3 regions of the Embleya sp. NPDC008237 genome follow, and region 2 is predicted to be linked to each of the others. Evidence: predicted binding sites of a transcription regulator. Region 2 holds the regulator's gene; each other region holds the start of a gene.
The links. The regulator HrcA, encoded in region 2, represses chaperone genes, less so after heat shock. The targets are predictions, from matches to a motif close to TTNGCACTCNGNNNNNCNGAGTGCNAA.
Positions count from the first base shown of each region.

Region 1 (7,437 bases), on a different contig from region 2:
GCACGGCGTGTGCACCCTGGACGCGCTCGCGTACGCGGCGGGTCGGGACGGCACGGTCACCGGGCCGTTCGTGGCGGCGACCGACGCGCGGCGCAAGGAGGTGTACTGGGCGCGGTACGACGCGGCGGGTGCGCGCGTGGCGGGCCCGGCGGTGGATCGGGCGGGGGACCTGGGCGAGGAGGTCCGGGGGCTGCCGGCGGTGGGTGCGGGTGCCGCGCTGTACGCCTCGGCGTTCGGTGACGTGCGGTTGCCGGAGCACCCGGATGCGGCGGCGCTGGCGGCGTTCGCCGTTGAACGGCTGGTGGGGGGTGGCGAGTTGCTTGCTCCCGAGCCGTTGTATCTGCGTCGACCCGATGCGCAGGTTCCCGTGGGGTACAAGGTTGTTACGCCCGCTGGGCCGGGGGGACGGGGCTAGCGGTCGGGCTGGTTCGCCTCATGCGCCGGCGGGGCTGGGTGGCCTCATGCGCCGGCCGGGCTGGGTTCGCCTCATGCGCCGGCGGGGCTGGGTGGCCTCATGCGCCGGCCGGGCTGGGTTCGCCTCAAGCGCCGGCGGGGCTGCTTGGCCTCAAGCGCCGGCCGGGCTTCGTTCGCCTCATGCGCCGGCGGGGCTGAGTGGCCTCAAGCGCCGGCCGGGCTGAGTGGCCTCATGCGCCGGCCGGGCTGGTTCGCCTCAAGTGTCGGTTGGGTGGGTTTGTTGGGTTCGGGTTTTGGTTGGGGTGGTTGGGGTGGAGTGTTTGATGGGCTGGGGTTGGATGCGGTGAGGGCTTGGTTGGGCTGTCGATAGACTTCGGGCATGGAGACCGGGCCTCGGCTGCGGCGGATGCGGTGGTGGGACATCGAGGACGTCATGCGACTCGAGCATGAGCTGTTCGTCGAGGATGCGTGGTCGGCCGGGATGTTCTGGTCGGAGTTGTCCGAGCCCGAGTTGCGCTATTACGTGGTCGCCGAGGACGACGCCGGGGGGCTGGCCGGGTATGCCGGGCTCGCGGTGATCGGGGACGAGGGCGACGTGCAGACGATCGGGGTGCGCCGCGATCGGTGGGGGAAGGGCCTGGGCGCGGTGCTGTTGACCGAGCTGCTCGACCTGGCGGTCGAACGCGGCTGTCGGGACGTACTGCTGGAGGTGCGCGTGGACAACTCCCGCGCACAGGCGCTCTACGAGCGCTTCGGATTCAAGGGGATCGGCGTGCGGCGGGGCTACTACCAGCCCGCCAACGTGGATGCGCTGGTGATGCGCTGCGATCTCCGGGAACGTCGGGAAGGAACGGCCACCGGTGGCTGACGAACCACTCGTCCTGGGCATCGAGACCTCGTGCGACGAGACGGGTATCGGCATCGTGCGCGGCACCACGCTGCTCGCCGACGCGGTTGCCTCCAGCGTCGACGAACACGCCAGGTTCGGCGGTGTCGTACCGGAGGTGGCCAGTCGTGCGCACCTGGAGGCGATGGTGCCGACGGTGCGTCGGGCACTCGCCGACGCCGGCGTCACGATGCACGACATCGACGCGATCGCGGTGACCTCGGGTCCCGGCCTGGCGGGTGCGCTGCTGGTCGGCGTCGCGGCGGCGAAGGGCTACGCGGTCGCGCTGGACAAGCCGCTGTATGGCGTCAACCACCTGGCCTCGCACGTGTGCGTCGACCAGCTGGAGCACGGCAAGCTGCCCGAGCCGTGCATGGCGCTGCTGGTCTCCGGGGGGCATTCCTCGCTGCTTCTGGTCCCGGACATCACCGCCGACGTGCGGCCGCTCGGGTCGACCATCGACGACGCGGCCGGCGAGGCCTTCGACAAGGTCGCGCGCGTGCTCGGGCTCGGTTTCCCGGGCGGACCGGTGATCGACCGGTGGGCGCGCGAGGGCGACCGCTCGGCGATCGCGTTCCCGCGTGGGCTGACCGGGCCGCGGGACGCGCCCTTCGACTTCTCCTTCTCCGGCCTCAAGACCTCGGTCGCGCGCTGGGTCGAGGCCCGGCAGCGGGCCGGCGAGACGGTGCCGGTGGCGGACGTCGCGGCCTCCTTCCAGGAGGCGGTCGTGGACGTGCTGACCCGCAAGGCGATCCGGGCCTGCAAGGAGAACGGCGTCGAGCACCTGATGATGGGCGGCGGCGTCTCCGCCAACTCCCGCCTGCGCGCGCTGGCGCAGGAGCGCTGCGACGCGGCCGGGATCGTCCTGCGGGTGCCGCGGCCGGGCCTGTGCACCGACAACGGCGCGATGGTCGCCGCGCTCGGCGCCGAGATGGTCGCCCGGGACCGGGCGCCCTCCACGCTGTCCATCCCGGCCGACTCCTCGATGCCGGTCACGGTGTCGCAGGCACTTTCGTAGCGGCGCCGAGGCACACGAGACGTCCGAGCGAACGGAAGGGACCGGATGGCGATCGCGGCGATGTGGGAGGCCAGGACCGAGGTCGGTCGGGGGGCGGCGCTGGCCGAGTGGGTGCATGCCTCGGCCCTGCCGGCCGTGGTCGGCGCGCCCGGCCTGGAACGGGTCGAGGTATTCGCCGCCACGGACGAACAGGGCGGCGATCGGGTGGTGGTGATCGCGCTGTGGACCGGTTCGCCGGTGCCGCTGCCCGACCCGCCGGCCACCCTGGTCGCCCGACCGCCGCACGAGTGGAGCTTCGAACGGCTCAGCGTCGGCCCGTGACCGGCGGAGTCGGTCACGGGCCGACACCGGCTCCGGGCGCGCTCTCGGTCCGCGCAACACCCGACCCGCATCCGACGAGGAGGCCATTCGCAAGCCGGACGCGGGTCGAGTGCCTTGGCTGATGGCTGCGTGCCGCCGCACGTGCCATTGGCCTTGCCGGGAGTGTGCCCAGCTCATCGGCTGCTCAACAGTCCTTCGACAGTCCCTTGGACAGGGCTTGTCCGGACCGTGACAGGCCGCCGCGGCGCGTAGCGTGGGCCGGATCCGACCAGGCGAGCGAAAGGCCCCGGCGACAGTGGTGCATCGAACGGTACAAAAGCGGCGGCGTGCGGCCCTCGCCTCGATCGGGGTCGGCGTGGCCGGCCTACTGCTGGTCGCACTGACCGGCTGCGGCGGCTCCGACGACACCGCGTCGGTGAAGGCGAGCGGGCGACCCTCCGACGGCGCGGTCACCGGCCCGGGCCCCGCCAAGCCCACCCCCGCCGCGAAGCCGGACACCCCGGGCGCCGACTCGGCCGTGCTCGCCGCCAAGTGGAACCTGAAGCCGTTCGCGCCGCCGCCCGCACCGCCCGCGGTCAAGCCGATCAAGGCCGGCGGGGCCAAGCCACCGGTGGTGGAGAAGATTCCCACCCAGGAGAAGATCGTGTTCATCACGATCGACGACGGGGCCGAGAAGGCCCCCGAGTTCCTGGACATGATGCGGGACCTGCGGATCCCGGTGTCGATGTTCCTCAACGACACCTACGTGCGGCAGGACCCGGAATACTTCCGCAAGCTCCAGGCGCTGGGCGCCACGGTGCAGAACCACACGCTGTCCCACCCCGACCTCAAGACCCTGAGCGCGGACGCGCAGAAGCATCAGATCTGCGGACAGCAGGACCGGCTCGCCGAGATCTACGGCAAGCGTCCGACGCTGTTCCGCCCGCCCTACGGCAACTGGAACGCGACCACGCAGACGGTGGCCGGCGGCTGCGGCGGGATCGACGCCATCGTGAAGTGGCAGGAGTCGATGCAGATCAACGACATGCAGTACGTCGGGGAGAAGAAGCTGCACCCGGGCGACATCATCCTGGCCCACTTCCGCGGGCCGAGTGAACTCAAGGGCACCACGATGACCGAGATGTTCGGCAACATGCTGCGCAAGATCCAGGCCCAGGGCTACACGATCGCCCGCCTGGAGGACTACATCGGCTAGCCAGGCTTTGTCCGGCGGTCCCGGCGGGGCCGCGGGACGGGCGGAAGGCCGCCCGCCTACGCCGTCGACACCGGTTGCCCGATCAGCATCGTGGGCGCGCCCGCCACCCGGGTCAGCAGCACCGTGGCCGCGTTCGGGCCGGTCGGCCTGACCCGGCGGCGGACCTCCTCCGGCTCGACCGCCGAGCCGCGCTTCTTGACCGTGAGGTTGCCGACCCCGCGCTCGCGCAACAGCGCCTTGAGCCGCTTCAGGTTGAACGGCAGCACGTCGGTGATCTCGTACACGCTCGCGAACTCCGTGCCCACCAGCCGGTCCGAGGTCAGGTAGGCGATCGTCTCGTCCACCAGGTTGCCGTCCACCAAGTCGCCGACCTCGGACACCAGGTGCGCCCGGATCACCGCACCGTCCGGCTCGTAGAGGTAACGGCGGATCGGGCCCACCGGCGCCGGGCGGGCCCGGCCCGAGGTCAGCGCCGCGCCGCCGGGCAGCACGGTGGCGCGCAGGGCGGTGTGCGCGAGCCGGCCCCACCACAGCACCGCCTCCTTGACGTCGCCGCGATCGGAGACCCACTCGGCCTCCATGCCCGCGGGCACGATCTCGTGCGGGATGCCCGGCGCGACCTTGGCCGCGCCGCAGGGCACCCGGGCGGCGAGGGTGGTCAGGAACGAGAACGGCGGCGCGTAGGCCTCCGGGTCGAAGGTGCGTCCGCGTGCGGTGCGCCGGGCCGGGTCGATCAGGGCCGCGTCGTAGCCGTCGAGGTCCACCTCGGTCACGTCCGCGCACTCGACCGTGAGCAGCCGGGCCAGGCCCAGCGCCTCGGCGTTGGCCCGGGCCACCGCGCAGGTCAGCGGGTCCAGGTCGACCGCGTGTACGGCGATCCCGGCGCGGGCCAGCGCGAGCGCGTCGCCGCCGATGCCGCAGCACAGGTCCACGGCCCGGTCGATGCCGCCGGCCGCGACCAGCCGGGCGGCCCGGTGCTCGGCCACCGAGGTACGGGTGGACTGTTCCAGCCCATTGGGGGTGAAGTACATCCGCGCCGCGTCCGCGCCGAACTTGGCCCGCCCGCGCTGCCGCAGCCGGGACTGGGTGAGCGCCGCGGCCACCAGCTCGGGCGGGTGTTCCCGACGCAGCCGGGTGGCCAGCGACAACTCGTCGCCGACCGCGTGGTCGGCGAGCAGGTCCAGCAGCGAACGGCCCTCGTCGGTGAGCAGCGCGGTGAAAGCTTCGGTGTGCACGCGGTCATTCTCGCCGAGCGAGTCGGCCCGCCGATTCGACGGCCACCGGTATGAACAATGCGATCCGACGCGCTGAATCTGGCACTCTGGTTGACGGAGTGCTAACCGCCACCTAGTGTCTGTGCTGGCACTCTCCCCATGAGTGTGCCAGTGCGATACGAGCAGGTCCGGCACCCGCGACGACGGATCTGTCCCATCGCCGACAGACATTTTTCCGTGAGATCTCCGAAGGGGGAGGTCGCATCGTGACGACCGCCAACACCAAGGTTGCCATCAAGCCGCTCGAGGACCGCATCGTGGTTCAGACGCTTGAGGCCGAGCAGACCACCGCGTCGGGTCTCGTGATCCCGGACACCGCCAAGGAGAAGCCCCAGGAGGGCGTCGTCCTGGCCGTGGGCCCGGGTCGTTTCGAGGACGGTCAGCGTCTGCCGCTCGACGTGAGCGTCGGTGACACCGTGCTGTACAGCAAGTACGGCGGCACCGAGGTGAAGTACAACGGCGAGGAATACCTCGTTCTCTCGGCCCGCGACGTGCTCGCGATCATCGAGAAGTGACATCGCGCTGACGCGCCGGAACCGGTGACGGTTCGACGACCCCGCCCCGGATCGCCCTGCCCTCGCGGCCGGTGGACCCGGGGCGGAGTCGGTTGTACGACGTCGACTAGCAACCTTTAAGGACGAAGACCCTCATGGCGAAGATCCTCCAGTTCGACGAGAAGGCCCGACGGTCGCTGGAGCGCGGCGTCAACGCGCTGGCCGACACCGTCAAGGTCACGCTCGGCCCGAAGGGCCGCAACGTCGTGATCGACAAGAAGTTCGGTGCCCCGACCATCACCAACGACGGCGTGACGATCGCCCGTGAGGTGGAGCTCGAGGACCCGTACGAGAACCTCGGCGCGCAGCTGGCCAAGGAAGTCGCGACCAAGACCAACGACATCGCGGGTGACGGCACCACCACCGCGACGGTGCTCGCCCAGGCGCTGGTGCGCGAGGGTCTGCGCAACGTGGCCGCCGGTGCGGCCCCGATGGACCTGAAGAAGGGCATCGACCTCGCCGTCGCCGCGGTGTCCGAGCAGCTGCTCAAGACCGCCCGCGCGATCGACGGCAAGGACGACATCGCCGCCGTCGCCGCGCTCTCGGCGCAGGACAAGCAGATCGGCGAGCTGATCGCCGAGGCCATGGACAAGGTCGGCAAGGACGGTGTGATCACCGTCGAGGAGTCCCAGACCATGGGTCTGGAGCTGGAGTTCGCCGAGGGCCTCCAGTTCGACAAGGGCTACCTGTCGCCGTACATGGTCACCGACCAGGAGCGTATGGAGGCCGTCCTCGACGACCCGTACATCCTGATCCACCAGGGCAAGATCTCGGCCATCGCCGAGCTGCTCCCGCTGCTCGAGAAGATCATCCAGGCCGGCGCGTCCAAGCCGCTGCTGATCGTCGCCGAGGACGTCGACGGCGAGGCGCTGTCGACCCTGGTCGTGAACAAGATCCGCGGCACGTTCAACGCCGTCGCGGTCAAGGCCCCGGGCTTCGGCGACCGCCGCAAGGCGATGCTGGAGGACATGGCGATCCTGACCGGCGGTCAGGTCATCGCCCCCGAGGTCGGCCTCAAGCTCGACCAGGTCGGCCTGGAGGTGCTCGGCAGTGCCCGTCGCATCACCATCACCAAGGACGCGACCACCCTGGTGGACGGCGCCGGCGACGCCGCCGCGATCGCCGACCGGGTCAAGCAGATCAAGCGCGAGATCGACGACACGGACTCCGACTGGGACCGCGAGAAGCTCCAGGAGCGCCTCGCGAAGCTGGCCGGCGGCGTGTGCGTGATCCGCGTGGGCGCGGCCACCGAGGTCGAGCTCAAGGAGAAGAAGCACCGTCTCGAGGACGCGGTCTCCGCGACCCGCGCGGCCATCGAGGAGGGCATCGTCGCCGGCGGCGGCACCGCCCTGGTACACGCCGTCTCCGTGCTCGCCGACAACCTCGGCCAGACCGGCGACATCGCGACCGGCGTCTCGGTCGTGCGCCGCGCCGCGGTCGAGCCGCTGCGCTGGATCGCCGAGAACGCGGGCCTCGAGGGCTACGTGATCGTGAACAAGGTGCAGGAGCTCGGCGTCGGGCACGGCTTCAACGCCGCCACCGGCGAGTACGGCAACCTGGTCGACTCGGGCGTCATCGACCCGGTCAAGGTGACCCGTTCCGCGCTGCAGAACGCCGCGTCGATCGCGTCGCTGCTGCTCACGACCGAGACCCTGGTCGTCGAGAAGCCGGCCGAGGAGGAGCCCGCCGCGCACAGCCACGGCGGCCACGGCCACTCGCACTAGTTTCACCCGCGACACCCCCGACGGGCCCGACCGCTTTCCAGCGGTCGGGCC
Region 1 is NZ_JBIBGL010000008.1:268,777-276,213, reverse strand. Features, by position in the region: gene tsaB (tRNA (adenosine(37)-N6)-threonylcarbamoyltransferase complex dimerization subunit type 1 TsaB) at 1-415, shown strand, start outside; gene rimI (ribosomal protein S18-alanine N-acetyltransferase) at 794-1,282, shown strand; gene tsaD (tRNA (adenosine(37)-N6)-threonylcarbamoyltransferase complex transferase subunit TsaD) at 1,275-2,318, shown strand; gene ACFZBU_RS22275 (hypothetical protein) at 2,364-2,639, shown strand; gene ACFZBU_RS22270 (polysaccharide deacetylase family protein) at 2,935-3,834, shown strand; gene ACFZBU_RS22265 (methyltransferase domain-containing protein) at 3,891-5,069, opposite strand; gene groES (co-chaperone GroES) at 5,315-5,623, shown strand; gene groL (chaperonin GroEL) at 5,758-7,386, shown strand.
Region 1: the regulator HrcA is predicted to act here: its motif matches at 5,148-5,174, upstream of groES (co-chaperone GroES).

Region 2 (7,437 bases):
CCGGGTGATGTCGTGCGCGGCCACCCCGGCGTGCAACATCTGCCGCTGGGTGCCCTCCCCGGGGTCGAACAGCAGCCCTTCGCCGTCCCACCGCAACAGGTAGCCGTTGTGGTTGCGGTGCCGGGTCGGAGCCTGGCTCGCGGTGCCGAGGACGACGAATTCCCTGGTGGACACGTTCGACTAGCCGGGAGGCCAGCTCAGCCCGCGACCGCCGAGGAGGTGCGCGTGCACGTGGAAGACGGTCTGCCCGGCGCCTGTACCGGTGTTGAAGACTATCCGGTAGCCCGCTTCGGCGAGGTCCTCGGCGGCTGCGACGACCGCCGCCTCGGCGAGCAGGGTGCCCGCCAGTTCGGGGGCCTCGGCGCCCAGTTCGCCCGCGTTGGCGTAGTGCGCGCGCGGGATGACCAGGACGTGTGTGGGCGCCTGCGGGTTGATGTCCCGGAAGGCCACCACGTCCTTGGTCTCGTGGACGATCGTGGCCGGGACGTCGCCGGCGAGGATCTTGCAGAACAGGCAGTCGGCCTGGGGTTCCCCCGCAGCCATGGGTGCCTCCATCGGGTCCGAGTCGATCACGGGCGGTCGCCCCGATCGTAGTCAGGTGTACCGCCCGACGCGTCAGCCCCAGCGGCCGGATCGGGCCAACAACACGGACGCCGCCGAGACGCCGGCCGTGGAGGTGCGCAGCACGGTCGGGCCCAGACGGTACGCGCTCGCGCCTGCCGCGGCGAACGCGGCCAGTTCGTCCGGCGACACCCCGCCCTCGGGGCCGACCACCAGGACCAGGTCGCCCTCGGTCGGCGTGGCGGCGGTCGCGATCGGCGCGGCGGCCGACTCGTGCAGCACGCCCGCGAACGCGGCGGCGCCGAGCAGCGCGGCCACCTGGCGCGTACTCATCTGCTCGGTGACCTCGGGCAGGTGCAGCCGGCGGGCCTGCTTGCCCGCCTCGCGAGCGGTCGAGCGCCACTTGGCCAGCGCCTTCGCGCCGCGCTCGCCCTTCCACTGGGTGATGCAGCGGGCGGCGGCCCAGGGCACGATCACGTCGACGCCGACCTCGGTCATCGTCTCCACCGCGAGTTCGCCGCGGTCGCCCTTGGGCAGTGCCTGGACCACCACGATCCGGGGGGCGGGGGCGGGTTCCTCGGTGCGCGAGTCGACGTCGACGTACAGCGTGTCCTTGCCCTCGGTGCGGTTGACCGTGCCGTGCACGGCCAGTCCGGCGCCGTCGGCCAGGACGATCGGCTCACCGGCGACGAGGCGGCGCACCGTGACGGCGTGTCGACCCTCGGCGCCGTCCAGGACGACCTGCCGGCCGTGCCGGATGGCCTCGCCGGGGGCGAGGAAGACGGGGGCGCTCACGCATGTGCCTTTCGGGCGGCGGCCATCTCGTCGACGAGCCGGTTGATCACCTCGGCGGCGGGCTCCTCGCGGGCGAGGCGCCAGCCCTGACCGGCCCACAGGGCCAGGCCGTCGGCCTCGCCCCGGGCGGCGGCGGCCTTGCGGATCGGCGAGACCAGGTGGTGGACGTAGGGGTAGACCCCGGGGGCCTCGGCCTCGTGACGGGCCACGAAACCGTTGCGCAGTCCCCGGGCCCAGCGGCCGGAGAACGCGCGGGTGAGCACGCTGCGGTCGAAGGCCGGATCGGCCAGCGCGGCCTTGTGCGCGGCGGGCGCGACGGCTTCCGGGCAGCGCAGGAAGGCGGTGCCCAGCTGGGCGGCACTCGCGCCGGCGAGCCGCACCGCCTCGATCTGCCGGCCCGTCATCAGGCCGCCGGCGGCGATCAGCGGCAGTTCGGTCTCGGCGGCGATCAGGGTGAGCAGGGTGAGCAGGCCGTACGGGGCGGGCTCGTCCGGATTGGCGAAGCCGCCCTGGTGACCGCCGGCCTCGGCGCCCTGTACGCACAGCGCGTCGACCCCGCCACCGGCGGCGACGCGGGCCTCCTCGGGTGTGGTGACGGTGGCCACGGTCAGCGTGCCGGCGGCCCGCAGCGCGGTGATCGCGGCGGGGTCGGGCAGGCCGAAGGTGAAGCTCACCACCGGGACCGGGTGGGCGAGCAGCAGCGCGAGCTTGGCGTCCCAGTCGTCGCGTTCCGAGCCGGGGGCGGGTGTGCCGACGGTGCCGCCGTAGTGCGCGGCGGCTCGGGCCAGCGACGCCGCGTAGCGCCGGGTGAGCTCGTCCTGGGCGCGGGTGGGCACGGGGTGCGGCATGAACGCGTTGACCCCGAACGGCGCATCGCCGATCAGCGCGCGCAGTTCGTCGATCTCGGCGGCCAGCGCGTCGGCCGAGCGATACCCGGCGGCCAGGAAACCGAGCCCGCCCGAGCGGATGACCGCCGCCGCGAGGGCGAAGCCGGCCGCACCGGCCATCGGTGCCTGCACGATCGGCAGCGCGGTCAGCCGGGTGGGGTCGGTCGTCGTCGGCATCATGCTCCCCGTTCGCTCGGAGGACGGCTCGGCTCGCCTCGTTCGACCAAGCCTAGGTCCGACCGAGCCCGGGACGTGCCTCGCCCCGACCTCGCGGCACAGGTCCGCCGCGGATACGCGCGCACGCGCCGGACGGGCCGATTTCGGCCCGTCCGGCGCGTGCGGACATCACGACACACCCACCCCGGACACCCGCGCGCGCTGTGCGTGCCGCGCGTCGGTTCAGCGACCGTTGAACGCGTCCTTGAGGCGGGAGAACAGGCCCTGCTGGCCCGGCGTGAACTGGCCGGAAGGCCGTTCCTCGCCGCGCAGCTTGGCGAGCCGTCGCAGCAGCTCCTCCTGCTCGGGGTCGAGCTTGCTCGGCGTCTGCACCTCGACGTGCACGACCAGGTCGCCCCGGCCGCCGCCGCGCAGGTGGGTGATGCCGCGTCCGTGCAGCGGGATCGACTGGCCCGACTGGGTGCCGGGGCGGATGTCGATCTCCTCGGTGCCGTCCAGCGTCTGCAACGGCACCTTGGTGCCCAGCGACGCCGCCGTCATCGGGATGGTGACCGTGCAGTGCAGGTCGTCACCGCGCCGCTGGAACGTGGTGTGCGGGACCTCGACGATCTCCACGTACAGGTCGCCGGCCGGTCCGCCACCGGGGCCGACCTCGCCCTCGCCCGCGAGCTGGATCCGGGTGCCGCTGTCCACGCCCGCCGGGATCTTGACGGTGAGCGTGCGCCGCGCGCGGATCCGCCCGTCGCCCGCGCACTCGGGGCACGGGTGCGGGACCACGGTGCCGAAGCCCTGGCACTGCGGACACGGCCGCGACGTCATGACCTGGCCCAGGAAGGACTTGGTGACCTGGCTGACCTCGCCGCGCCCGCGACACATGTCGCAGGTCTGCGCCGAGGTACCCGGGGCCGCGCCCTCGCCGTTGCACGTATTGCACGTGACGGCGGTGTCCACCTGGATTTCCCGGGTGGTGCCGAACGCGGCCTCTTCGAGGGTGATCTCGATCCGGATCATCGCGTCCTGGCCGCGGCGCGTGCGCGAGCGCGGTCCGCGCTGGCTGGCCTGGCCGAAGAACGCGTCCATGATGTCGCTGAAGCCGAAGCCGGCCTGGCCGAAGCCGCCGCCCGCGCCGCCCCCGGAGGACAGCGGGTCGCCGCCGAGGTCGTACATCTGTCGCTTCTGCGGGTCCGAGAGGACCTCGTAGGCGTTGTTGATCTCCTTGAACCGGTCCTGCGTCTTCGGGTCCGGATTGACGTCCGGGTGCAGCTCCCGAGCGAGCCGGCGGAAGGCCTTCTTGATTTCCTCCGGGGTGGCGTCCCGCCGCACCCCGAGGACCTCGTAGTAATCGGTAGCCAACTCTACGACTCCGCGAGGATCTGTCCGACGTACCGTGCCACGGCGCGCACCGCTCCCATCGTTCCGGGGTAGTCCATTCGGGTCGGCCCGAGCACCCCGAGCTTCGCCAGCGTTTCCTGCCCACTGCCGTATCCGACGGCGACCACCGAGGTCGCGGCCAGTCCTTCGTGCATGTTCTCGTGTCCGATCCGCACGACCATGCCCGGGTCGGTCGCCTCACCCAACAGGCGCAGCAGCACGACGTGCTCCTCGAGTGCTTCGAGGACCGGGCGGATCGTGTTCGGGAAGTCCATGCCGAAACGGGTCAGGTTGGCCGTCCCGGCCAGGACGACCTTCTCTTCCTTGTGCTCGACCAGGGTGTCGAGCAGGGTCGCCAGGATGTCCGCCACGATCGGCCGTTCCTCGGCGGTGAACGGCTCGGCGAGATCCTGGACCAACAACGGCACATCGGCGAACCGCTTGCCGGTGATCCGGCTGTTCAGTCGCGCGCGGACGTCGGCGAGCAGGTTCTCGCCGACCGGGCCCGGTGTGTCCATCACCCGCTGCTCGACCCGACCCGTGCTGGTGATCAGCACGAGCATCACGCGCGTGGGCGCCAGGGTGAGCAACTCGACGTGCCGGATCGTCGAGCGGGTCAGCGAGGGGTACTGCACGACGGCGACCTGATGGGTCAGCTGCGCCAGCAGCCGCACCGTCCGGCCCACCACGTCGTCCAGGTCCACCGCGCCGGCCAGGAAGGTCTGGATCGCCCGGCGCTCGGCGCCCGACAGCGGCTTGACGCCCGCGAGCCGGTCGACGAACAGCCGGTAGCCCTTGTCCGTGGGCACGCGGCCGGCGCTGGTGTGGGGCTGCGTGATGTAGCCCTCCTCCTCCAGCGCGGCCATGTCGTTGCGAATGGTGGCCGGGGAGACCCCGAGGTTGTGTCGGTCCGCGAGCGCCTTGGAACCCACCGGCTCCTGGGTCGCCACATAGTCCTGCACGATGGCACGCAGCACGTCCTGCTTGCGATCGTCGAGCATGGTGCGCACCTCCCTGACCCGTTCTTCCACCCGTTGCCGTGTCCCGTCGGCGGTGGTTCGTCCCACTGGTTGGCACTCCGTCCCGCCGAGTGCCAGTGTACGGGTCACCCGATCCGGACCGTACCCCTGAGTCCGTGCCAAGGTTGACGCATGCTACGCGCCGAACAGCCGAAACACGCCACCTGGGAGCCGATCGCACCGGGCGTCCTGCGCCGCCGGCTGCCCGGCCTGGAACTGAATGTGGCGGTCGTCACGGGTCGCGAGGGGATCCTGCTCGTGGACACCGGTTCGCACGACCACGAGGCCGCCGACCTGTTGGCCTCGCTGGCCCGCGAACTGCCCGCGCACGGATTGCCCGACCGGGTGGTCGCGGTGGTGAACACACACGGTCACTTCGACCACTGTTACGGCAACGACGAGGTGCTGCGTGCCTTCCCCGACGCCGAGGTCTGGGGCCACGCGGATCTGCCGGCCTATCTCGAGCGGTACGCCGACGCCGGTCGGGCGAGCGGCATCTCGCACGGCTTCGACCCGGAGCTGATGAACGCCGCGCGGATCGTGCCGCCGACCCGCACGGTGACCCGCGAGCAGCCGGTGACTGTGGACCTGGGCGGGCGCGAGGTGGTGCTGTACGCGCCGGGCCGCGGACACACCGACCACGATGTGGTCGTGCACGTGCCCGACTGCGGCGTGCTGATCGCCGGCGACATGGTGGAGGAGAGCGGGCCGCCGGTGTTCGGCTCGGACGCGTTCGCCGCCGAGTGGAGCGATTCGCTGGCACGGGTCCGGGCGCTGGACGCGAGTGTCTGGCTGCCCGGGCACGGTGCGGTGGTGGACGAGGAGTTCGTGATCCGACAGAACCACTGGCTGGCCGAGGTCGCCGCCGGGCGCGTCGTACCGGACTGACGCACCGTCACCCGGCTAGCGTCACTCTCATGCGCAGCTATGGACCCGAGTCGCTGATCCCGGGATGGAAGAAGGACAAGCCCGTCCCCGAGGTCGAGGCCGAACGCGATCTGGTGGTGGAGGAGGCGTCCACCGGCTTCTGCGGTGCGGTGGTCCGGGTGGAGAAGACCCCGGAGGGGTTCACCGTCACCCTGGAGGATCGGCACGGCCGGCTCCGGGTCTTCCCGCTGGATCCGCGCGGGTTCCTGATCGACGGCGAGGTCGTCACCCTGGTCCGCCCGCGCACGCCCGGACCCGCGCGCACTCCCGGGCGGACCGCGTCGGGTTCGGTGGCGGTCCGGGGCGCCCGGGCCAGGGTGGCGCGGGCCGGCCGGATCTATGTGGAGGGCCGGCACGACGCGGAGTTGGTCGAGCGGGTGTGGGGCGACGACCTGCGGATCGAGGGCGTGGTCGTGGAGTATCTGGAGGGCGTCGACGATCTTCCGGCGCTGGTGCGCGAGTTCGCGCCGGGCCCGGGTCGACGGCTGGGCGTGCTGGTGGACCACCTGGTGCCCGGCTCGAAGGAGAGCCGGATCGCGGCGCAGGTGACCGGTGATCAGGTGCTCGTGGTGGGACACCCCTATATCGACGTGTGGCAGGCGGTCCGGCCGGCGTCGGTGGGCATCGCGGCGTGGCCGGACGTACCGCGCGGTGTGCCGTGGAAGGAAGGGGTCTGCGCGGCGCTCGGCTGGCCGGTGGATCCGCCGCAGGCGTGGCGTCGCATTCTCGCCGCGGTGGATTCGTACCGCGATCTGGAGCCCGCGCTGCTGGGGAGGGTGGAGGAACTGATCGATTTCGTGACATCCCCGTCCGAGGTGTGAGTCGCGTCCGCCGCCCGATGCCCGTTTCCCGGCCGCGGCGCTAGCGTGCTCCGATGCGACAGGAACAGGTCACGCTCGTGCTGCCGGACTCGGCCGGGCCCAAGTACCGGAGATTCGGCGTGTCCGGGGCCGAGTTCGTCCGGGCCGCGTGGTCGGGGAACGGGAAGGCCCGGGAGACGCGCAAGGAGTTCACGGACCCGGCCGCCGCCGTGGTCGCGCTGCGGCGGGAGGCGGACAAGGCGCTGCGGGCCGGGTTCGTCCGGCTGGGCGGGGCGGAGGATCCGGTGGCGCTGGAGTTCATGCCGCCGGGCAAGACCTCGTCGCGGGCACTGGACCTGCATCCGGACGGGCACACGGTGCTGATCGCCTACGGCGGTGCGATCCGTCTCGTGGACGTGGCCACCGGGGTTCGGCGCACGGTGCACGCGGTGCCGACGGCCGAGCGGCTGACCGGCATCGACAGCGTGTTGTTCGACGCGACGGGAACGGCCGTGGTCTACACGGTCGGCGGCGCCACACGCCGGCTCGACCTGACCACCCTGCATGAGGAACAGCTCGCCTGTTACCGGCAGTTCGAGGATGCCCTGTTCAATCCGTACACCGTGCAGCCGTCCTGGGACGCGGCCCGCCGACGACTCGTGGTGTTCGACGCCGGCGACCGGGTGCGCGTCCTGGACGCGGCCGGCACGCAGGTGTTCGAGGTTTCGACGCAGTCGGCGACCACCGAGTGCCGGGGGGCCGCGCTGTCGCCCTCGGGCCGGTTGTTGGCGGTGTGGCGGGTCAGCCGCGGTGTGGTCTACGGGCACCGGGACGCGACCGACGATCCGACCAACGAGGTCGAGGTGTGGGACGTGGAGACCGGTCGCCCGACCGCTCGGG
Region 2 is NZ_JBIBGL010000003.1:521,954-529,390, forward strand. Features, by position in the region: gene ACFZBU_RS09220 (ribonuclease Z) at 1-174, opposite strand, end outside; gene ACFZBU_RS09225 (histidine triad nucleotide-binding protein) at 181-543, opposite strand; gene ACFZBU_RS09230 (16S rRNA (uracil(1498)-N(3))-methyltransferase) at 616-1,356, opposite strand; gene ACFZBU_RS09235 (NAD(P)H-dependent flavin oxidoreductase) at 1,353-2,420, opposite strand; gene dnaJ (molecular chaperone DnaJ) at 2,643-3,773, opposite strand; gene hrcA (heat-inducible transcriptional repressor HrcA) at 3,776-4,792, opposite strand; gene ACFZBU_RS09250 (MBL fold metallo-hydrolase) at 4,943-5,698, shown strand; gene ACFZBU_RS09255 (DUF3097 domain-containing protein) at 5,728-6,558, shown strand; gene ACFZBU_RS09260 (WD40 repeat domain-containing protein) at 6,612-7,437, shown strand, end outside.

Region 3 (7,437 bases), on a different contig from region 2:
GCGACGGCGAACAGGCCCGGATCAGCGTGGTGCCCGCGTCGCTGGCCAAGGGTCTGGAGTTCGACCACGTCGCGGTCGCCGAACCGGCCGAGATCGTCGACGCCGAGACCCAGGGACTGCGCCGGCTCTATGTGGTGCTCACCCGCGCGGTCTCCGGGCTGGTCGTGCTGCACGCCCGCCCGCTCCCGGAGCCGCTGACGGCATCGGTGGGCACCGGCTGATCGGCGGGCGATCCCGGCCGGTGATTCGGCGTGCGATCGGCATCCGATACGAGTGAACCGCGTGTGTCGGAACGGTTGGTGGTCGGCTTCGCTCGCTCGTTCTGCCATGCTGGCCGGGTGGAACGCATCCAGGAGTCCGCGACCGTGACGCTGCGGGACCAGTGGGCCCGGCTCGTCGGTGAGCACGCCGAGGCCGGCGCCGTCGTCGAGAGCCTGCTGGCGCGCTATGCCGAGCCGCACCGCCGCTATCACGACACCGACCATCTGCGCACCGTGCTCGACCTGATCGGTGAGCTGGCCTACGAGGCCGACGACGCCGACGCGGTCATGCTCGCCGCGTGGTTCCACGACGCGGTCTACGACCCCGCCCGGGCCGACAACGAGGAGCGCAGCGCGCGGCTGGCCGAACGCGGCCTGCGCGAGGCGGGCGTGGCGCCGGCCCTGGTCGCCGAGACGGTGCGCCTGGTCCGGGTGACCGCCGAGCACGCGCCCGGGGAGTCCGACCACAACGCGCACGTGTTGTGCGATGCGGACCTGGCCATCCTGGCCGCCGACCGCGAGCGCTACGAGGCGTACACGGCGGCGGTCCGCGAGGAGTACGCGTTCGTCCCGGACGAGGCGTTCCGGGCCGCCCGCGCCGCGGTACTGCGCGACCTGATGTCGCTGCCCCGGCTGTTCCACACCCGACTGGGCGCGGCCCGGTACGAGGAGGCGGCCCGCTACAACATGCGCGCCGAGCTGGAGCGGCTGGAGGGCACCATCCCGCGTCAGCAGTCCTGACCGACCCGCCGCCGACCGTCAGCGCGGTCGGTACCGCTTGCGCCGGCGCAGGCCCGCCGCGGTCAGCCGGACCACCAGTTCCCGGCTGGAGACCGGCTCGGCCCCCTGGGCCAGTGCCTGCGCGTACAGGTCGGCCGGGACGTCGTAGTGATCCCGGTCGAACGCACGTTCCGGCGCGCCGAGCGCGCGGGCGAACGCGTGCAGCTCGGCATGCGAGACGTCGCTGACGAGGTGCGACCACAGTCGCCCGCGTCCGGGCCAGGCCGGGGGATCGATGAGGAGAGCCACACGCTCGATTCTCGTATACGTCGCGATCACGCACACTTGTGGACCATGAGCAAGGATCCGACCGACGCCGCCCTGTTGACCGCCCGCGCCCTGGTCCTGGCCGATCTGCGCACGCACGGCGTCGAGACCCCCGAGACCGTGACCGTGGTCGAGCACGCCCTGGTCGAGCGCAAGTGGTGGGTCGAGCAGTGGCCCGACGGCGCCGCGTACGTCCCCGGACTGATCGGGCAGGACGTCCAGGAGGCACTGACCGAACAGGGCACGGTGTGGCCGCCGTGCCCGCGGCACGACGACCACCCGCTCTACCTCGAACCCGAGCTCGGGGAGGACCCGCACTGGGTCTGCGAACGCGACGCCGAGGTGATCGCCCCGCTCGGCGGCCTCGCCCCGACTCAGCCACCGAACGAACGTGCGGTCAACGACGCGTAGATCGGCCGTTCGCCACCGACCGCGTACGCGCCGACCAGCCGCTCGCTCTGCGCCCGGCCCACGGTGACACCGGCGTGCGAGTGCTCCGGGGGCCGGCGCCACCGGGTGGGCGCCGGCGTCGTCCAGCGTGCGCTCGGCGCGCCGCTGCTCCTCGGCGTCGGCGGCGCGCGGGTCCGAAGACCTCTCCGCCGTATTACCTCGAGGGAAAGTCCGAGGTGTCCAGTTCGATACCGAAGGGCCCGGGGACGGCGACCGATCCGCCGAAATCGACGCGCTGGATGCGCTGGTAGACCTTGCCGTCCGGCTCGGAGTACAACGTCGCCGCCGGGCCGTCCTTGTCCCAGCGATCGACGAGCAGGTAGAGCGGAATCGGCCCGTGTGCGTATGCCCGCAGCTTGTCGACACGATCGGTGTCCGCGTTGCTCGGGGAGGTGATCTCGGCGACGAGAAGAACCCGATCCGCCGGAGTCGGCGTGGCGACGTCTTCCCGTGCCACCACCACCAGGTCGGGAATACACAGCCGACCGACCGACATGATCTCCACGCCGAGATGCTGAAAGACACCGCATCCTTCGGGGGCGGCCCGGCGCAGCTGCCAATGGAGGTCGTCCGCGATCAATTCGTGCCTGTGTCCCGGAGGCGGCGACATCGTGATGTTCTCTCCGTCGAACTCGGCGCGCCAGCCTTCGGGCGCCTCCAATTCCTTCCACATGGTCACGATGTCGCGCCAGGCGGTGGTCACTTCGATCACGGGTGCGGTCAACTCGTCCACCTCGCCCACCTCGATCCATGTCGTACGAGAACGACGCTACGGCCGCCCGGAGACCGTTTCAGGGTAAGTCGCCATCGCCACTCGAACGAGCGAACACGGCTTCGAACACGCGGAAACGCGAAAGAGGCGGTCCCCCGAAAGGGACCGCCTCTTCCGTAAAACAACCGACCGTGGGTCGGGACCACCGATCCTCAGTGGATCAGAAGTCCATGCCGCCCATGTCCGGGGCGCCGCCGCCGGCCGGAGCGGCGTTCTTCTCCGGCTTGTCGGCGATGACGGCCTCGGTGGTCAGGAACAGCGCGGCGATCGACGCGGCGTTCTGCAGCGCGGAACGGGTGACCTTCGCCGGGTCGATGATGCCCTCGGCGATGAGGTCCACGTACTCGCCGGTCGCGGCGTTGAGGCCGTGACCCGGGGTCAGGTTGCGCACCTTCTCCACAACCACGCCGCCCTCGAGGCCGGCGTTGACCGCGATCTGCTTGAGCGGGGCCTCGACGGCCAGGCGCACGATGTTCGCGCCGGTGGCCTCGTCGCCGTCCAGCTCGAGCTTGTCGAACGCGATGGTGGACGCCTGGAGCAGGGCCACGCCACCACCGGCGACGATGCCCTCCTCGACGGCGGCCTTCGCGTTGCGCACCGCGTCCTCGATGCGGTGCTTGCGCTCCTTGAGCTCGACCTCGGTCGCGGCACCGGCCTTGATCACGGCCACGCCGCCGGCCAGCTTCGCGAGGCGCTCCTGGAGCTTCTCGCGGTCGTAGTCCGAGTCCGAGTTCTCGATCTCGGCGCGGATCTGGTTGACCCGACCCGCGACCTGGTCCGAGTCACCGGCGCCGTCGACGATGGTGGTCTCGTCCTTGGTGACGACGACCTTGCGGGCGCGGCCGAGGAGTTCGAGACCCGCGGTGTCGAGCTTGAGGCCGACCTCCTCGGAGATGACCTGGCCACCGGTGAGGATGGCGATGTCGCCGAGCATGGCCTTGCGACGGTCGCCGAAGCCCGGAGCCTTGACGGCGACGGACTTGAAGGTGCCGCGGATCTTGTTGACGACGAGCGTGGCCAGGGCCTCGCCCTCGACGTCCTCGGAGATGATCATGAGCGGCTTGCCCGACTGCATGACCTTCTCCAGCAGCGGGAGGAGGTCCTTCACCGAGGTGATCTTCGAGTTGACGATGAGCACGTAGGCGTCTTCGAGGACGGCCTCCATGCGCTCCATGTCGGTCGCGAAGTACGGCGAGATGTAGCCCTTGTCGAAGCGCATGCCCTCGGTGAGCTCGAGCTCGAGACCGAAGGTGTTGCTCTCCTCGACGGTGATGACGCCTTCCTTGCCGACCTTGTCCATGGCCTCGGCGATCATCTCGCCGATCAGGGGGTCAGCGGCGGAGATCGAGGCGGTGGAGGCGATCTGCTCCTTCGTCTCGACGTCCTTGGCGAGCGCGAGCAGCTGCTCGGAGACGGCCTCGACGGCCTTCTCGATGCCACGCTTGAGGGCCATCGGGTTCGCGCCGGCGGCCACGTTGCGCAGGCCCTCGCGAACGAGCGCCTGGGCGAGGACGGTCGCGGTCGTCGTACCGTCACCGGCGACGTCGTCCGTCTTCTTCGCGACCTCCTTGACCAGCTCGGCACCGATCTTCTCGTACGGGTCCTCGAGCTCGATCTCCTTGGCGATGCTCACACCATCGTTGGTGATGGTGGGCGCACCCCACTTCTTCTCGAGCACGACGTTGCGGCCCTTGGGGCCCAGCGTGACCTTGACGGCGTCGGCGAGCTGGTTCATCCCGCGCTCGAGGCCGCGGCGCGCTTCCTCGTTGAACGCGATGATCTTGGCCATGTGGTGAAGTCCTCCCAGAACGGGGGTGAGTGCCGGACCGCACTGGCGCCCGCGACGGACGACCCGACCACCGCGAGGATCCCTCCCTCACGGGTGCCGAGCCTCACCGGCCCGGTCCGTTTCTGTCACTCTCACATCCAGAGTGCTAACGCCAATGATTAGCACTCGACCATGCCGAGTGCAAGCGCAACGGGAGGTCTCGACCCGTCCGCGTGCACGCCCGCGTGTGTCGCACGTGGGGCGGGCCGCACCGGAGACGACGGGTCGCGGGCGGGCCCGGGGCCGGACGCGCAACGACCGGGGCCCGGCCCCCGCGTGGCGGGAAGGCCGGGCCCCGGTCACCGATCGACCCGATTCGACGATCCGGCAAGGGATCGGTGGGAATCGGAGGATCGGACAAGATGTGTGCTGCGGTGTGTCGTGCAGTCCGTGGTGTGGACCGTTTCAAGCAGAGGAGCGGATTGCCCCCTGGTTCAGGCGGTGACGCGGACCATGTCGGCCTGCGGCCCCTTCTGCCCCTGCGAGATCTCGAACTCGACTCGCTGCCCCTCCTCGAGCGTCCGGTACCCGTCCATCTGGATCGCGCTGTAGTGGACGAAAACGTCCGCACCACCGTCGACCGCGATGAAGCCGTACCCCTTCTCCGCGTTGAACCACTTGACGGCGCCCTGAGCCATTCCTAACTCCCCTGTTACTGGCCCTTTCACGGATACTGCACGCCGCAGCTCCGGGTTCGTATCCAGAAGGACCCGGCCTTCCGCTACGACCGCGGCTGAATGTATCCGGACGGATGCCCGGAGCAACAGGTCAATCGGACGAGAATTCCCGAGTGAATAAAGACCGCATTCTTCGCGAGTCACCAGGAAAGCCGTATTTCAATTCGTCAGGAAAGCGACCTTCCGCACATAACGGGTGTGATCCCGACCACGGGTTTACCGACGCGTCGCCGCCAAAGCCGGGAAATGGACCCGGTTAAACACGTGTAACGATCACCCTCTCCGGGTGACGAAGAAATCCGCCGCCCGGTGCTCCGGGCGGCGGATTTCTCGGTTCCGTTTCGTGCCCGAGTCGATGAAGATCGGGACCGTCGGCCTATCGCGTCAGCAACCGCCCGCGACCGCCGGGATGATCGAAACGGTGCCCTTGTCGGGGGTGGCCGTGGCGAGACCGTCCGCGAAGCGCACGTCCTCGTCGTCCACGTACAGATTCACAAAGCGACGCAGCTTGCCCTCGTCGTCGAGGATGCGCGCGCGAATTCCGGTGTGATCCTTTTCCAAGGCATCCAGGACCTCGGCGAGGGTCGTCCCCTCGACGGACACCTCGGCCGCCCCGCCCGTGTAGGTGCGCAGGATCGTCGGGATGCGAACGGAGACGCTCATGCCAGGCCGGCCTTTCGGAAGGAATCCAGAGTGGGTCGAATGGTCGCGGTGGCGCCGGTGGTCGGCGTGACCGCGTCCAACGTCTTGAGGCCGTCACCCGTGTTGAGCACGACCGTCTCGGCGTCCGGGTCCAGCGCGCCGGACGCGAGCAGTTTGCGCAGGCAGCCGACGGTCACGCCGCCGGCGGTCTCGCCGAAGATGCCCTCGGTGCGGGCCAGCAGCTTCATCGCCTCGACCACCTCGGCGTCGGTCACGTCCTCCACCGCGCCGCCGGTGCGCTTGCACACGTCCAGCACGTACGGGCCGTCGGCCGGGTTGCCGATCGCGAGCGACTTGGCGATCGTGTCCGGTCGCACCGGGCGGATCACGTCCTGGCCGGCCTTCCACGCCGCCGCAACCGGGGAGCACCCGGTGGCCTGCGCGCCGAAGATCTTGTACGGGGTGTCCTCGACCAGGCCCAGTGCGATCAGCTCGCGGAAACCCTTGTCGATCTTGGTCAGCTGCGAACCGGACGCGATCGGGATGACGATCTGCTCGGGCAGCCGCCAGCCGAGCTGTTCGGCGATCTCGTAGGCCAGCGTCTTGGAACCCTCGCCGTAGTACGGCCGCAGGTTCACGTTGACGAAGCCCCAGTCCTCGCCGGCCGGGTCGCCGATCAACTCCGAGCAGAACCGGTTGACCTCGTCGTAGGTGCCCTCGATGGCGACCAGCTCGCCGCCGTAGACGGCCGCCGTGACGACCTTGCCGGCCTCCAGGTCGGCCGGGATGAACACGCAGCTGCGCAGGCCCGCCCGAGCGGCGGCGGCGCCCACCGCGCCGGCCAGGTTGCCGGTGGAGGAGCAGGAGAGGGTGGTGAAGCCGAAGGTGCGTGCGGCCTCGACGGCGATCGCGACCACGCGGTCCTTGAAGGAGTGCGTCGGGTTGCCCGAGTCGTCCTTGACGTGCAGCTTCGCGATGCCCAGCTCGCGGCCCAGGTTCTCGGCCCGGACGAGCTTGGTGAAACCGGGGTTCAGGTTGGGCCGGGACGCGACGTCCGCGGCGACCGGCAGGAGCGGTGCATAGCGCCAGATGTTCTGCGGGCCGGCCTCGATCTGCTCTCGCGTGACGGTGCCGAAGTCGTAGGCGACCTCGAGCGGGCCGAAACAGGACTCGCAGGCGTACTTCGGGCCGAGTTCGGTGCGTTCGCCGCACTCGCGACACGACAGCGCGACGGCCGGACCGAAGGCGGTGGAGGTGGCGCTGGTGGAGCGGGTGGCGGTGGGTGTCGCCATGGCGAGGGCCTTTCTGTCCTCATCTTTACCCGTGGGGTCCCACGGGCCGGACTTGGCACCTGTCCGATCCGCCGGTGCTCGCTCGCGCCGAAAGCGCGTCACGAGGAATGACGATCGGATGGTTGCCGGGGCTTCAACGGGCCGTTCCCTCTGCCCCTCTGGATGAGCTGCTATGGCGGTGGACACACCCGTCGCCGGGTGGCCGGTCCGCGTTTGTCCGGCTCGACGTGCGATCGTCGTATCCGGTGACGACGACTGTAACCGAACCGGTGCCGCGTCGATCATCCGGTCCACCTCGCGAGACGATAAAGGGTGACCGCGACCGAGGCCGGAACACCGGCGACGACAGGGGATTTCGAACGTGCAGCCCGAGGTGAGCGCCTGGCTTCGACGACGGTCCTCCGTCGCCGCGGACTGGCCCGTCGACAAGCTTCTTGACGCCAAACGCGACACCCGGGTCAGCGTCGTC
Region 3 is NZ_JBIBGL010000012.1:8,124-15,560, forward strand. Features, by position in the region: gene ACFZBU_RS28745 (HelD family protein) at 1-221, shown strand, start outside; gene ACFZBU_RS28750 (metal-dependent phosphohydrolase) at 339-1,001, shown strand; gene ACFZBU_RS28755 (DUF4031 domain-containing protein) at 1,020-1,289, opposite strand; gene ACFZBU_RS28760 (hypothetical protein) at 1,335-1,718, shown strand; gene ACFZBU_RS28765 (Uma2 family endonuclease) at 1,912-2,490, opposite strand; gene groL (chaperonin GroEL) at 2,690-4,318, opposite strand; gene ACFZBU_RS28775 (cold-shock protein) at 4,792-4,995, opposite strand; gene ACFZBU_RS28780 (MoaD/ThiS family protein) at 5,419-5,697, opposite strand; gene thrC (threonine synthase) at 5,694-6,968, opposite strand; SAM riboswitch class I at 6,985-7,137, opposite strand; gene ACFZBU_RS28790 (glucosyl-3-phosphoglycerate synthase) at 7,330-7,437, shown strand, end outside.
Region 3: the regulator HrcA is predicted to act here: its motif matches at 4,477-4,503, upstream of groL (chaperonin GroEL).